DNA from 2 places in the Flavobacterium sp. TR2 genome. Region 1 is predicted to be linked to the other one. Evidence: riboswitches for the same ligand, from Rfam matches in the RefSeq annotation. Region 1 holds a riboswitch; the other holds the start of a gene.
What was found. Region 1 has a riboswitch for cobalamin ahead of N4T20_RS14095 (TonB-dependent receptor). Riboswitches for the same ligand answer to the same signal wherever they lie in the genome.
Positions count from the first base shown of each region.

Region 1 (6,480 bases):
ATTAGAAAATTTATCTTATTATGGAGAATTGATTTCGCCAATGTACAAATTGTCTGAAAACGCTTCTGCTGTAGAGTTTTATTATGCAATGCAGAGCAATGTAAATGATATTTTGCTTGTAGATATTAAAGCTGCTGGAGGCGAGTGGACAGAACTTTGGAGAAGAAACAAAGAAGGCAGCTACATAGATACAGAATGGAAGAGAGCAGCATTGAATATCAGTAAATATAGAGGAAAGCTGGTAATGTTCCGTTTTAGACACGCAAAAGCTGCCGGATATTCTTATATGGTTTTAGACGATTTAAAAATCTTTAATGATGCCGTTACAGATGTTGCCATGCAGGTTTTATCTCCAAAAGATATTTGCGGCAGTCAGGAATATAAAGTGAAACTGACGAATGAAGGCCAGAATGCGATCAAAGAAAATTCAATTCAGGTGCAAGTGCAGTATATGAATACCTCTGAGACTATTTCTGAGACTGTTGAAGCTGGAATTCCGGTTGGCGAAAGTATTGAATATACCTTCAAAAAACAGCCGAAATTAGACGGAATGGGCGATTCGCATATCTTCAATTTCACAGCCAAAGTAGAAGGTGATATTATTGACCAAAACAATATCATTGAAAACTATAACTATCAAGGAGTTTCAGGTGATTTTAAATTATTTGACAATGCGTCAATTCATGGTTATGCTGGAAAAAGCGTCTACATCAATGCTGAATCTAACTTATTGACGAAAGAATTAGACGCAGTTTCATACAAATGGAATACGGGAGAAGCAACAAACGCTATTGAAGTGACCAAACCTGGAGATTATATCGTAACCGCAGTGCTCGAAAACGGATGTACTCTGACAGAAAAAGTGACTGTAACATTTGACGCTTTCGAGTCTAACCTGCCAAACGGCGATGTTTGCGGACCAGAAGTAGTTTTAAATCCAGGAAATTATGCTGCTTACGAATGGTTTGACGGTTCAACAGATCCTACTTTCACTACAACAGAAAGCGGTGAGTATTATGTAACTGTTTACAACGAACACGGATTAGGTAAAATTTTCACAGCAACTATTAATGTTCTTGAAAACATCGTTCCTGAAATTCAAGCATTAGGAGGCAATAAAATAACAGCTTCTGCTGATGCTGCAGGTTATCAGTGGTATTTAAACGGAAGAGTTATTCCTAATGCTACCGAAAAAACAGTTGCAACAATTTGGGAAGGAAGCTACAGCCTTCAGACAACAAATGCGCATGGCTGCACAAGTATGTCTGCTCCAATTGATTCTAAAGGTCTCCTTATCGGAAAACTGACGAATTCTTTCAGAGTATTTCCAAATCCTGCTGTCGACAATGTAAACATCTTTTTGGCTGAAAAAGCTGAGGGCGAAGCTCAAATGAAAATTTACTCAATGGAGGGCAGCGCAGTTTGGAGTAAAACCTATACAGCGGTTCCGTCAAGTGTAAATGTAAGCCAGCTGACTACAGGAGTCTACATTTTAGACTGTACAGTTCAAGGTAAAAAGTATACAGCTAAGATTATCAAAAAGTAACAAAATTACAGATAGAAACGGCAGTTCTCGCGTAGAACTGCCCTTCTTAAAAACAAATCAATACAATGAAAAAATCAAAGCTAATAATCTGTGCATTGCTAATGTGTGCAGGTGCAATGGCCCAAACCGAAAAGGTTAAACTGGGAGTAAAAGCAGGTTTAAATATCTCAAGCCTAACATTTGATGAAAATGAATTGAAGTCATCTGATAAAACAGGATTTGCAGCAGGTCTGATGGCAGAAATTCCTGTAGCAAAAAACTTCTCGGTGCAGCCAGAATTATTGTACAGCCAGCAGGGAATGAAAATCTCGTATTCGGATCCAGACGTTCAGAATTCGCATTATAAAAGCACCATCAAATTAAATTATTTGAATATTCCTGTAATGCTGAAATACTATGTAGTAAAAGGACTTAGCGTTCAGGCAGGACCTCAGGTTGGAATTTTATTAAAAGCAAACAATGAATATCAGGACAACTTTTTAGGCTATGATAATCGCGAAAATTTAGATTTAAAAGATTACGCCAATGGAGTAGATGCATCTGTAAATTTTGGCTTAGGCTATCAGTTTAAAGACAAGTTTTATGCCGATGTAAGATATAATGCTTCTTATACAAATGTGTTTAAAGATGTAACGGCAAACACAAATTACATTATCAACAGTGATATGAAGAATAAAGTTTTTCAAATAACAATCGGTTATTTTTTTAAATAGAGTTAGTAACCTTCATAACTGTTTAAAACCACTCTTTTCTAGGAGTGGTTTTTTGTTTTTAGAATAATTAATAAGTCCTAAATAATTGCAATGGATAGGTCTTATTTTCCAAAAAAACAGATTCTAATTTGCAGACACCATACCTGCGTCATATATTTGCGCCTGATTTTGGTCTGTTTTTTCAATTCAGAAAAAGCAGTTAAAAGGGAATCAGGTGTAAATCCTGAACAGACCCGCTACTGTAAGTTCTACACAAAGTCTTTAAACATTACTAATGCCATTGTTCCGTTTTTGGAGTGAGAAGGCCGTTTAAAGATAGAATAAGTCAGGAGACCTGCCACGATCACATAGTTTAAGACTTTCGTGGTATGAAGTTGATGACAAGATAATAACCTGCTATTGCGTAGTGGGATTACTACTGTTGTATAATTACTGCATCACACAAAGTTTATTTAATTAAATCGTGATGTATAATTGTAGAAAAACGCTTTTAGCCGCTTTTATTGTATTGATTCCTTTTTTGCTTCATTCTCAAGCAGTGACCGATAGTTCGCGGGTTTTAAAAGAAGTCGTTTTAAAAGGAAAACTCTATCAGGAAGTCATTCCCGTACAAAGCCTTTCGGGAGTTCTGCTCGAAAAACTTGCCAGTCATAACGTGGCCGATGCGCTTCGCTATTTTGCAGGAACGCAAATTAAAGATTATGGCGGAGTTGGCGGACTCAAAACAGTTGATGTTCGAAACATGGGAACACATCATGTTGGTGTTTTTTATGACGGAATTCAGCTTGGAAATGCCCAAAACGGTGTAACCGATTTAGGCAAATATTCGCTCGACGATATGGAATCGCTTACCATGTATAATGGCCAGAAAAGCGAAATTTTTCAGTCTGCTAAAGACTTTGCATCAGCTTCAGCAATTTATTTACGAACCAAACGCCCTGTTTTTGCAGGCAATAAAAAAACAAATCTGCTGGTTCGGTACAAAACAATGTCCATCAATTATCATGATCCTTCTTTCAGATGGGAACAAAAGCTGAGCGACAAAGTCAGCATGAGTGTAAGTTCTGAGTACATCAAATCAAACGGGCAGTATAAATTTAGATACAAAAGAAAAAATCTAGACGGAAGCATTGCCTACGACACCACAGCAACACGTTGGAACAGCGATATAGAAGCTTTTCGATTTGAATCGGGCGTTTTTGGCAAAATCAACAAAGGAACTTGGGACGCAAAAATCTATTATTATGATTCTGAAAGAGGTGCTCCCGGAGCAATTGTAGAAAACAAGTTTAAAGATGGTTTTAGACAATTCGACAAGAATTTTTTTGGACAATCTTCTCTAACGAAAGAGGTTTCAGAAAAATATAAATTGCAGCTAAAAGGAAAGTTCGCCTACGATTACACGCATTACATTGCACGAGATACCACCAATGTTTTGGGCGAAACCGTGACTGAAGGCGCACAATCTGATGACAGCTATTATCAGCAGGAAACCTATTTCTCGGCCGTCAATATGTACAGCATTTTGCCCACTTGGGATGTTTCGCTCTCAACCGATTTTCAGTACAATAAATTAAATGCGACAAGAAGAGGCATCCAGACACAATTTTCTTTTCCGCAGCGTTATACAGCGCTTGTTTCTCTGGCAACTTCCTATCGATATGAAGGCTTTAAAGTTTTAGGAAATGTACTCGCAACCCGCGTCATCGAAGAGGTAAAGTATAACGCCAAAGCTCCCAATAAAACTGAATTTACTCCTGCTATATTTTTGGGTTACACGCCATTTAAAAAATACGATTTCAATTTAAGAGCATTTGCCAAACGCATTTTCAGAATGCCGACTTTCAATGATTTGTATTACACCATGATTGGTTCAAGCACTTTGAAGCCAGAATATATGAATCAGTACGATGTTGGCTTTACCTATAATTTTCGCGTAAAGGAAAGTTTTTTTGATGCATTTTCTTTTCAGGCAGATGCCTATTATACCAGCACAAAAGACAAAATTGTAGCCGCCCCAACAGGAAATTTATTCCGTTGGATGATGACCAATATCGGACAGGTAAAAGGAAAAGGAATCGAAACGGTTTTGAATATGGCAGCTCACATTCAGAAAGTAAATCTAACCGCAAACCTAACGTATACGTATTCGCAAAGTCAGGACTTTACAAAGGTTGTAGGATTGGAAATGTCGTCTTACGGAGATCAGATTCCGTATACGCCTTGGCATAGCGGTTCGGGAATTTTAAACGCCAATTACGAATCTTGGAACTTCAATTACAGCTTTATTTACGTTGGAAAACGCTACAATGGTAACGTCAATAATATCAAAGTCAATGAAGTCCAGCCATGGTATACGCACGATTTGGCAATTCAGAAATCTTTTGCATTCAAAAATTACAAATTGAACGGAACAGTTGAAGTCAACAACGCTTTTAACCAGCAGTATGAAGTAATCTACAATTATCCGATGCCGGGACGAACATTCAAATTTATAATCAGTTTTGAGTTATGAAAAAGATATTTTTAAAAATAATATTTGGTTTTAGCATAGCTATTTCTTTGGTTTCCTGCCGTGAAGACGAAACGATATTTCTTTCTCAAGATACCGCTGTTGCCGCACCCAGAAGCGACGGCAATATTGAAGGTTTTTATCTTCTGAATGAAGGCAATATGGGAATGAATCGCGCGAGTCTGGACGTTTTCAATTACAGAACAGGAAATTATACTACAGATGTATATTCAGAGCGAAACCCGAGTGTCGTAAAAGAATTGGGAGATGTTGGAAACGACATTAAAATCTATGGCAATAAAGTGTATGCCGTCATCAATTGCTCCAACAAAGTTGAGGTTTTAGAAAAATGGACGGCAAAACGCATCAAAAAAATAGATATTCCGAATTGCCGTTACGTGGCATTTTATAAAGACAAAGCGTATGTGAGTTCGTATTCTGGACCAGTTGCAATCAATCCGAATGCTGAGATCGGTTTTGTAGCCGAAATTGATACCGCCTCATTAGAAATAAAAAGAAAAGTGACCGTGGGCTATCAGCCCGAACAAATGGTTATTCACAACGGAAAATTGTATGTGGCCAATTCTGGCGGTTACAGAGTGCCAAATTACGACAGAACGGTTTCGGTTATTGATCTGGCGACTTTCACAGAAATCAAAAAAATAGATGTGGGCATCAATTTGTACAGTATGCAGATTGACAGTCGAGGCGATATTTATGTGAGTTCAAGAGGCGATTACTACAACACGCCATCTAATCTTTTTGTGATCGATACCAAGACGGACGAAAAGAAAATGCAGCTCGACATTCCTGTTTCGGGAACCTGTCTGGTCGATGATCTGCTTTACTACTACAGCGTTTCTTGGAGTTATTTGATTGGCAGTAATAAGGTGAGTTACGGAATTTTGGACACCAAAACCAAAAAAGTGATTACAGACCAGATTATTACAGACGGAACCGACAAAAAAATCATGATTCCGTACGGACTTCAAGTCAATCCAGAAACCAAAGAAATCTACATTACCGATGCTCAAAACTATGTCGTAACAGGCTATATCTACTGTTTTACGCCCGACGGAAAACTAAAATGGAAAACTACCGCAGGGAATATTCCTGCTCATATTGCTTTTATAACTAAAAAATAACCATTAAATGATGAATAAAAACCTTTTTAAAATCGCTTTGTTTTCAATTCTCTTTTTAGGATTTGCGGCCTGCGATAAAGACAGTGATACTGATGAAAATCTGCTCCCCTCAGAAGTGCTGAAAGAATCGTACACAATTGAGCGTTTTAAAGTGCTGAATATTGCAACGGCTCTTCCAGCTACAGCAAAACTGACTTGGAGTGTTAAAGATTCTATTATCTCAGAAGCAGCAGATTTGGATTTTATCAGTCCGTTTCAGAAAAATTATCCACTGACTTTAAAAGTCGAAATGAACGGAGAAATAAAGATCTATAGCTCAGCAATCAACGTGACAAAAGAAACGGGAACATATAGCAAATATATTTCTAATGTATTCGATTTTCGTCCCGCAGTCGGACAGTTTACAAACGGAATTCCAGAATATGTCTCAGGAAATACAGTATCAAGTATGATTGCCGCAGCAAAAAAAGCAATCGTGGGTTCAAATACGACTATGATTTCGTTGGGCGGTTTTGGCGGTTACGTTGTTTTTGGTTTTGATCACACCATTCCAAATATGAACGG
Region 1 is NZ_CP104307.1:3,192,694-3,199,173, forward strand. It holds gene N4T20_RS14085 (M4 family metallopeptidase) at 1-1,546, shown strand, start outside; gene N4T20_RS14090 (porin family protein) at 1,612-2,259, shown strand; cobalamin riboswitch at 2,412-2,616, shown strand; gene N4T20_RS14095 (TonB-dependent receptor) at 2,726-4,774, shown strand; gene N4T20_RS14100 (DUF5074 domain-containing protein) at 4,771-5,916, shown strand; gene N4T20_RS14105 (cell surface protein) at 5,927-6,480, shown strand, end outside.

Region 2 (6,480 bases), 2.0 Mb from region 1:
TGAAAGCCTTTTCCATAAAAAAAACAAAAACTAATTCTAAGGATAAAATTAATCGTTAAAGTAGAATCCGTTTGGACCTACACCGACAGTTAATTCTTTTAATAAGCTTCCGCTCAAGTTATAAATGTATGCTTTGCTGTCTGTTTTAAAGTTTCCGCCGTCTGAAAGGAAAATACGGTTGTCATTTACTGCAAATCCATATAAATAGCCTATGTTTGAAGAAGCTTCAAAAATTGGACTAGCAGCAGCTGTTGTAGCAGATGGGCTGATAGAATATACAGCATTTCCTACGGTGTAAAATACTTTGTTGTCTTCTATATCCAAATATCCAGCTACTCCTTGAGATTGTGGAATTTCGATTTTAGAAACTGATTTGTCAGCGATTTTTACTTTTATAATTTGGCTGCTTTCCGTATAAGATGGGCGTAAGATAAAAAGAGTTCCATTTTCTTCTTCAATAGAATCTGAACCAGAACCAATTGTTATTGGATTTTCTAAAGTCTTTGTGTTGATATTGTAAATTGAAAGCTTGTCGCTGCCCATAGGATCTGTAATGTATAATTTTCCGCTTTCTTCCACAATTCTATTTCCAGTGGTGTTTAATGCAATTTTTGATTCAACAAGATTTGTCGCCAAATTGATTACAGCTATATAATCGTCTGTAACAGAATCATAAGAATTTGCATTTGTCACATACGCTTTTCCGTCTTTTACAACACCATATCTTGGGTTAGCCAATCCGCTGTCAACTTTAGCGATTAACTTAAAAGAATAACGGTTTACAATATTTATTACGTTTGATCCACCAGCGATTATGTACGCTCTATCTCCGCTAAAAAATATGTTTTGAGCAAATCTTCCAAGCACGTCAGAACCATTTTCTGTTTTATAGGCGTCTTTTGTAAAAATGCTAAAATCATTGCTGGAAAATGATACTGTTCCAGCATCTGTGCTTCCTTCATTTAAAATAAAAAAACCATTGTCGTAAGCACCTTTCGGGCCATCGTTGTCATCACTTGAACAAGAAGCAAATAACGAGATGCTTAACGCTATTAAAAGTAATTTACTGAACTTCATATATTAAAATTTTAAGGTTAAATACATATTGAAATTACGACCAGGCATTGGTCTGTTTTCTAGACTTTCGTAATCCTTATTGAAAAGGTTTAAAACTTGAAAGCCTACTTTGAAAGAATCTAAAAACTTAAGATCATAATCGATTCCGATGTTTGAAACGGTATAATCATTAATGATTTCATCAGGATTGTTATCGGCTCTCGTGTAAACAAAACCGTTATAAAGAATTTGATAATAAGCATTTATTTTATTTCGAGAATACGAAACAGCTCCTGTTGCTTTATTAAATGGAACAAAGAAAATCTGATTTTTCGTTTTTTCATCCTGCGAAACGGTATAGGCATAAGTGGCATTTAAAGCAAAATTGTTTTTGCCATAACTTTTTTTCCAGCCTAACATGGTTTCTGTACCATAACTATTTACTTTGTCTTGATTTTGTGGAGTCCAAATGCCGTTTGCGCCTGGAACCCATTGCAGCATATCTGTAATTTTCATATAATAAAAATTCTGCGTCCAAGACCAATTTTTGAATGTAAAAACGTTGCCAATTTCGCCCTGATAAGAACTTTCGGGTTTTAAATTTGGGTTTCCTCCTTCGTCCCAATACAAATCGTTGTAAGTTGGAATTCTAAAATTTCTAGAAACATTCAGTTTTAGATTGTACCAATCGTTAAATTTATAAGAAGATCCTAAATTGAATAAAACGGGCGATTTGTAATTATCTGTAATTTCTTTTCTAACTCCGAATTCATTTTTCCAATTAGCGCCAAAATCTTGCGTAACCAACAAAGAAGCAGAACTTATTTCGCGAATATGACTGCCAAAGCTTGTTCCGTAACCATTTGTTCTGCTGTAATCTACAATTCCGTTAAGATGTGTTTCTTTAAATAAATGATAATCAACATCTAACTTTGTAATTAAGTTTTCGGTTTTTCCGTACGTGTAAAATTTTAAAGAGTTATCAGCAAAATATTGATAGTTTTCAAAAATGTAAGCAGTTTTGAAGTTGGTTTTCACTTTTCCGAAACTTCCATCGTATTCCAATAAGTTTCTGTTAAACCCATTTATGTATTTGCTTTTCGTTTCAGATTCTGTAACCAAAGAAGTATTGCGGTCGGTGTTTGAAGTCTGGCTGTAAAGTTTTAAAATATGATTTTTGTTGAATTTGTAACCGGCATTAGCGCTCAAAGTAACAATATCGTATTGCCCGTTCTGATTCCACCTCTGTTCGCCTCTCCAAGTATATCGATTTAAATATTTATAATCGTTTGTCGAACTGTTTTTTGACAATCCGATTTGAGCACTCCATTTTTTGTTAGAAATAGAAGTTTTATAATTAATTCCAATCGTATTAAAGCTTCCGTAATCTAGTCTTAAATTATTCTCAAATCGATTAAAGAATAACAAATCGTTGTTTAAATGCACAGTTCCTCCAACTGCTCCGCTTCCGTAAATGACGCTTCCGCCGCCTGCTTTTACACTTATTGAGTTGTAATCTGCGCCCGAAATGGTATTAAAATCGGTGCTTCCATTCATTTGTGAATTAATATTGATTCCGTTCCAGATTACGGCTGTTTGAGAAGAAGTAGTGCCTCTAAAAGAAACTGTAGAAAGCATTCCGCGACCATATTCTTTAAAATATATTGTAGAATTAAAGTTTAGAAGATCGGTTAGAAGAGCTTCGTTTTTATTGACAACAGAATCATTTAATTTTAAAACAGACTGTGAAACTGAATATTTTTTTAAGTTTTTGTCTGAAACCAATACCTCTTTCAAACTGGTAATAGAATCGCTCTGCGCCGAAATAATCTGGCACATTACAAATAAACAAAAAGCAAAAAGTCGTTTTAAAGTCATAATTTCTTCACTCTTTTTCCCGAGAGGTCGATAATTGTTACAAAGGCAGGTCTCCTGGCTCGCGTCTTGCTGTTTACCTTCCCATCGCGCGGTGCACGACAGTGGTTTGTAGTTAACAGCAAGCATTCTTTTTAGAACTTAGCTTACAGTTGCGGGTACAGCTCAAGAATTTACTTGATTCCCTTTTAATGTATTTTTAAATTAAAAACACAACCTTAATTTGCTGCAAAGATAAAGTTAAAAATATTGATTATTCAAATTTGTTTTGCGTTTCATGAAAAATTATAAATTATTTGCATTAAAAATCGATTTTTATAACTTCTCCGAAATCAACTTTATTGTTGAAGGCATCCTTTAAAGGCAGTGAACTTTGATGGCACAGAATGCTTCTGATGATTCCGGCATGAGCCACAATAATAATCGGCTGCTTTATTTTTGAAATTTTATCAGATAAAAAGTGACCTACTCTTTCATGCAGTTCGACAAAAGATTCTCCGTTTGAAACTTTGATATTGACAAAATCTTCCATCCAAGGATTGAGTTCTTCAGGCGGAATTTCGTTCCAGCTTTTCAATTCCCAATCGCCAAAATTCATTTCTTGTAAGCGCTCGTCTTCCTGATAAGAAATGGCTTCTATATTTTTTTGAATGTGTTTTGCTAAAATAACACAGCGCTGTAAGGGACTCGAGAAAATAAGTGCTTCTGAGGGAAGTTTAGAAATAATGCCATCAAAAATTTCATCAAACGGAGTTATAATATCAACATCTGATTGTCCGTAACAAATTCCTTTTTCGCAGACTGTTTCGGTATGGCGAACTAGATAAATTTCCATAAAAATAAAATGCTTAAGTAAAATACCACTTCACAAACCTGCTGTGTTGCTCCAAGGCAATCTCCAGTGTAGCCGTCAATCCATTTTTGAAAATATCGGGCTAAAAAATATCGTGCTGCAAAAACGGGAATTAGTATTAAAAGAAATTTCAAATCGAAATAAGAAAATACAATCAGCGGAAATAAACCAAAAAAGAAAGAACCAAAAACTTCTTTCCAAGTATATTGTTTTGCAATCGGTTTGCTTTTACTGGAAGCATCATCACGAGAATATTCATGTGTGAAAATAATGCTGATTGCTCCTAAACGGCTCAGAGAATGTGCAGATATAAACAATAAGAAAATGAAAAAATAATCTTTTTCAAAAAGTAAAACAGATTCTGAAAGCAGTTTGAACTTCAATAAAAAAAGCAAAACCAATCCAATTGCTCCATAAGCACCAATGGCACTGTCTTTCATAATCATTAAGATTTTTTCTTTGGTCCAGCCTCCGCCAAAACCATCGCAGACATCCGCAAAGCCGTCTTCATGAAAGGCTCCTGTTGTTAAAATAGAAGTAATGATTGCCAGTATTACAGCAATTTCAGCAGATAGAAAAAATGAGAAAAAATAAAAAGCCAGAAATGAAATACTCCCAACAATCCATCCAATAAAAGGAAAATATCTCGTTGCTTTGTTTAAATAATCTGGATGATGTGTAATGTTTTTGGGGCATGGAATTCTAGTGTAAAACATTAGACAGGTGAAGAAAATGTGAAGTTCTTTTTTCATTTGATTATGATTATTTGGCTAAAGCCTTCTTTAGGAGCAAATTTATAACCTCCAGATAAATCTGGAGGCAATTCAAAAGTAAAATTAAAAAAAATGTTTTTTTGATGAATTTCCAACATCTTTAGATGTTGGTTTATTTATGGAGATTCAGAAAGGCTTTAGCTAAATTTTTTTAATAGTGTTTTGAACTTAAATTTGATTGTAAATAGATCATATTCAGTTGGATTATGATTATTTGGCTAAAGCCCTCTTTGAGGCAAATTTATAACCTCCAGATAAATCTGGAGGCAATTCAAAATTAAAATTAAAAAAATGTTTTTTGATGAATTGCCAACATCTTTAGATGTTGGTTTATTTATGGAGATTTAGAAAGGCTTTAGCCGATTTTCTTTTTTTTTAACAGTGTTTTGAACTTAAATTTGATTGTAAATAGATCATATTCAGTTGGATTATGATTATTTGGCTAAAGCCCTCTTTGAGGCAAATTTATAACCTCCAGATAAATCTGGAGGTAATTCAAAAGTGAAATTTTAGAAAAAATATTTTTTTGATGAATTGCCAACATCTTTAGATGTTGGTTTATTTATGGAGTTTTAGAAAGGCTTTAGCCAAATTTTTTTTAAGAATGTTAGAACTTAAATTTGATCATAAATTCTTCATACTCTTCTTGAAATGTTTTCTTTTTGTGATGTTCTTCTTGATTTTTAATATAATCTCGAACTTTATCTACTATAGATTCTGAAACTGAAACGGCAAAATATTCATCCTGCCATTCGAATTTATTTTTTGTTAATTGATTTTTATTAATCCAATATGAAGATTCTCCTTTTAAAAGCTGTATTGTTTTTTGAATATTTTGATCATTCCCTAATGAAATTAAACAATGACAATGATCTGAATACCCACTGATGAAATCAAGATAGATTTCTTTTTTTAAAGCATTTTCTTGTATGTGTTGCCATACTTTTCGGCGAAGTTCGATTGAATTTAAAAACGGAAATCTGTTTTTGGTGCTCCAGACACAGTGAATGTAAATTTTAGTAAAAGGCATATATAGCATTTAAAAATAACTTCAAATTAGAAATTCAAAGTTATAAACTTTAAATCTAAAAAGAAAGTTATTTCCTACTTACTCCCGCGCTTTCAAAACTAGCCATTTCATTTAAAAAAGCTTCAGCCGATTTTAAAATAGGAAAAGCGACAGCGCAGCCAGTGCCTTCTCCCAAACGTAAATCCAGATTTAAAATAGGTTTTGCTTCCAAATAATTTAATAATTCAGAATGTGCTTTTTCAGCAGAACAATGGCAGAAAACAGCATTTTGTTTGATATTTGGGTTTATTTTTGAAGCAACCAAATACGCTACAGTACAAATGAAACCGTCAACCAGAATTAGCATTTTATTTTCAAAAGCAGTGAGCATACCGCCAGCCATTTGAAGGATTTCAAAACCCCCAAAATAAGAGAGTTGCGACATCAATTTGGCTTGACCGGAATAACTTTCGATTGCCTTCTTGAGCAAATTTTGTTTTAAGAGCAATTTTTCATTTTCGACTCCAGTTCCTTTTCCGACACAATCTTCAATAGGGAAACCTGTTAAAATACTCATTAAAACAGACGCAGTAGAAGTATTTCCTATGCCCATTTCGCCAAACCCAATGCAATTTGAACCAGACTTTGCGATATTTTCAACAATCGATTTTCCTTTCTCAAAACACAGTTGGACTTCAGATTCGCTCATAGCTGAAACATGAAGAAATGATTGGGTTCCTTTGGCAATTTTTGCATCGATTAATTTTGCATTAGTCGGAAAATCATAATTAACGCCAGAATCGACAATAGACAATTCAATATTATTCTGATTGCAAAAAACGTTTATAGCCGCACCGCCATCCAGAAAATTATTGACCATTTGTCTCGTAACATCTTGCGGATAGTCGCTTACG
Region 2 is NZ_CP104307.1:92,509-98,988, reverse strand. It holds gene N4T20_RS00490 (YncE family protein) at 49-1,077, opposite strand; gene N4T20_RS00485 (TonB-dependent siderophore receptor) at 1,081-2,934, opposite strand; cobalamin riboswitch at 2,961-3,167, opposite strand; gene cobC (alpha-ribazole phosphatase) at 3,233-3,766, opposite strand; gene N4T20_RS00475 (adenosylcobinamide-GDP ribazoletransferase) at 3,751-4,536, opposite strand; gene tnpA (IS200/IS605 family transposase) at 5,165-5,587, opposite strand; gene cobT (nicotinate-nucleotide--dimethylbenzimidazole phosphoribosyltransferase) at 5,655-6,480, opposite strand, start outside.
Region 2: linked by a shared signal. The riboswitch ahead of N4T20_RS00485 (TonB-dependent siderophore receptor) and the one ahead of N4T20_RS14095 (TonB-dependent receptor) in region 1 are both predicted to bind cobalamin.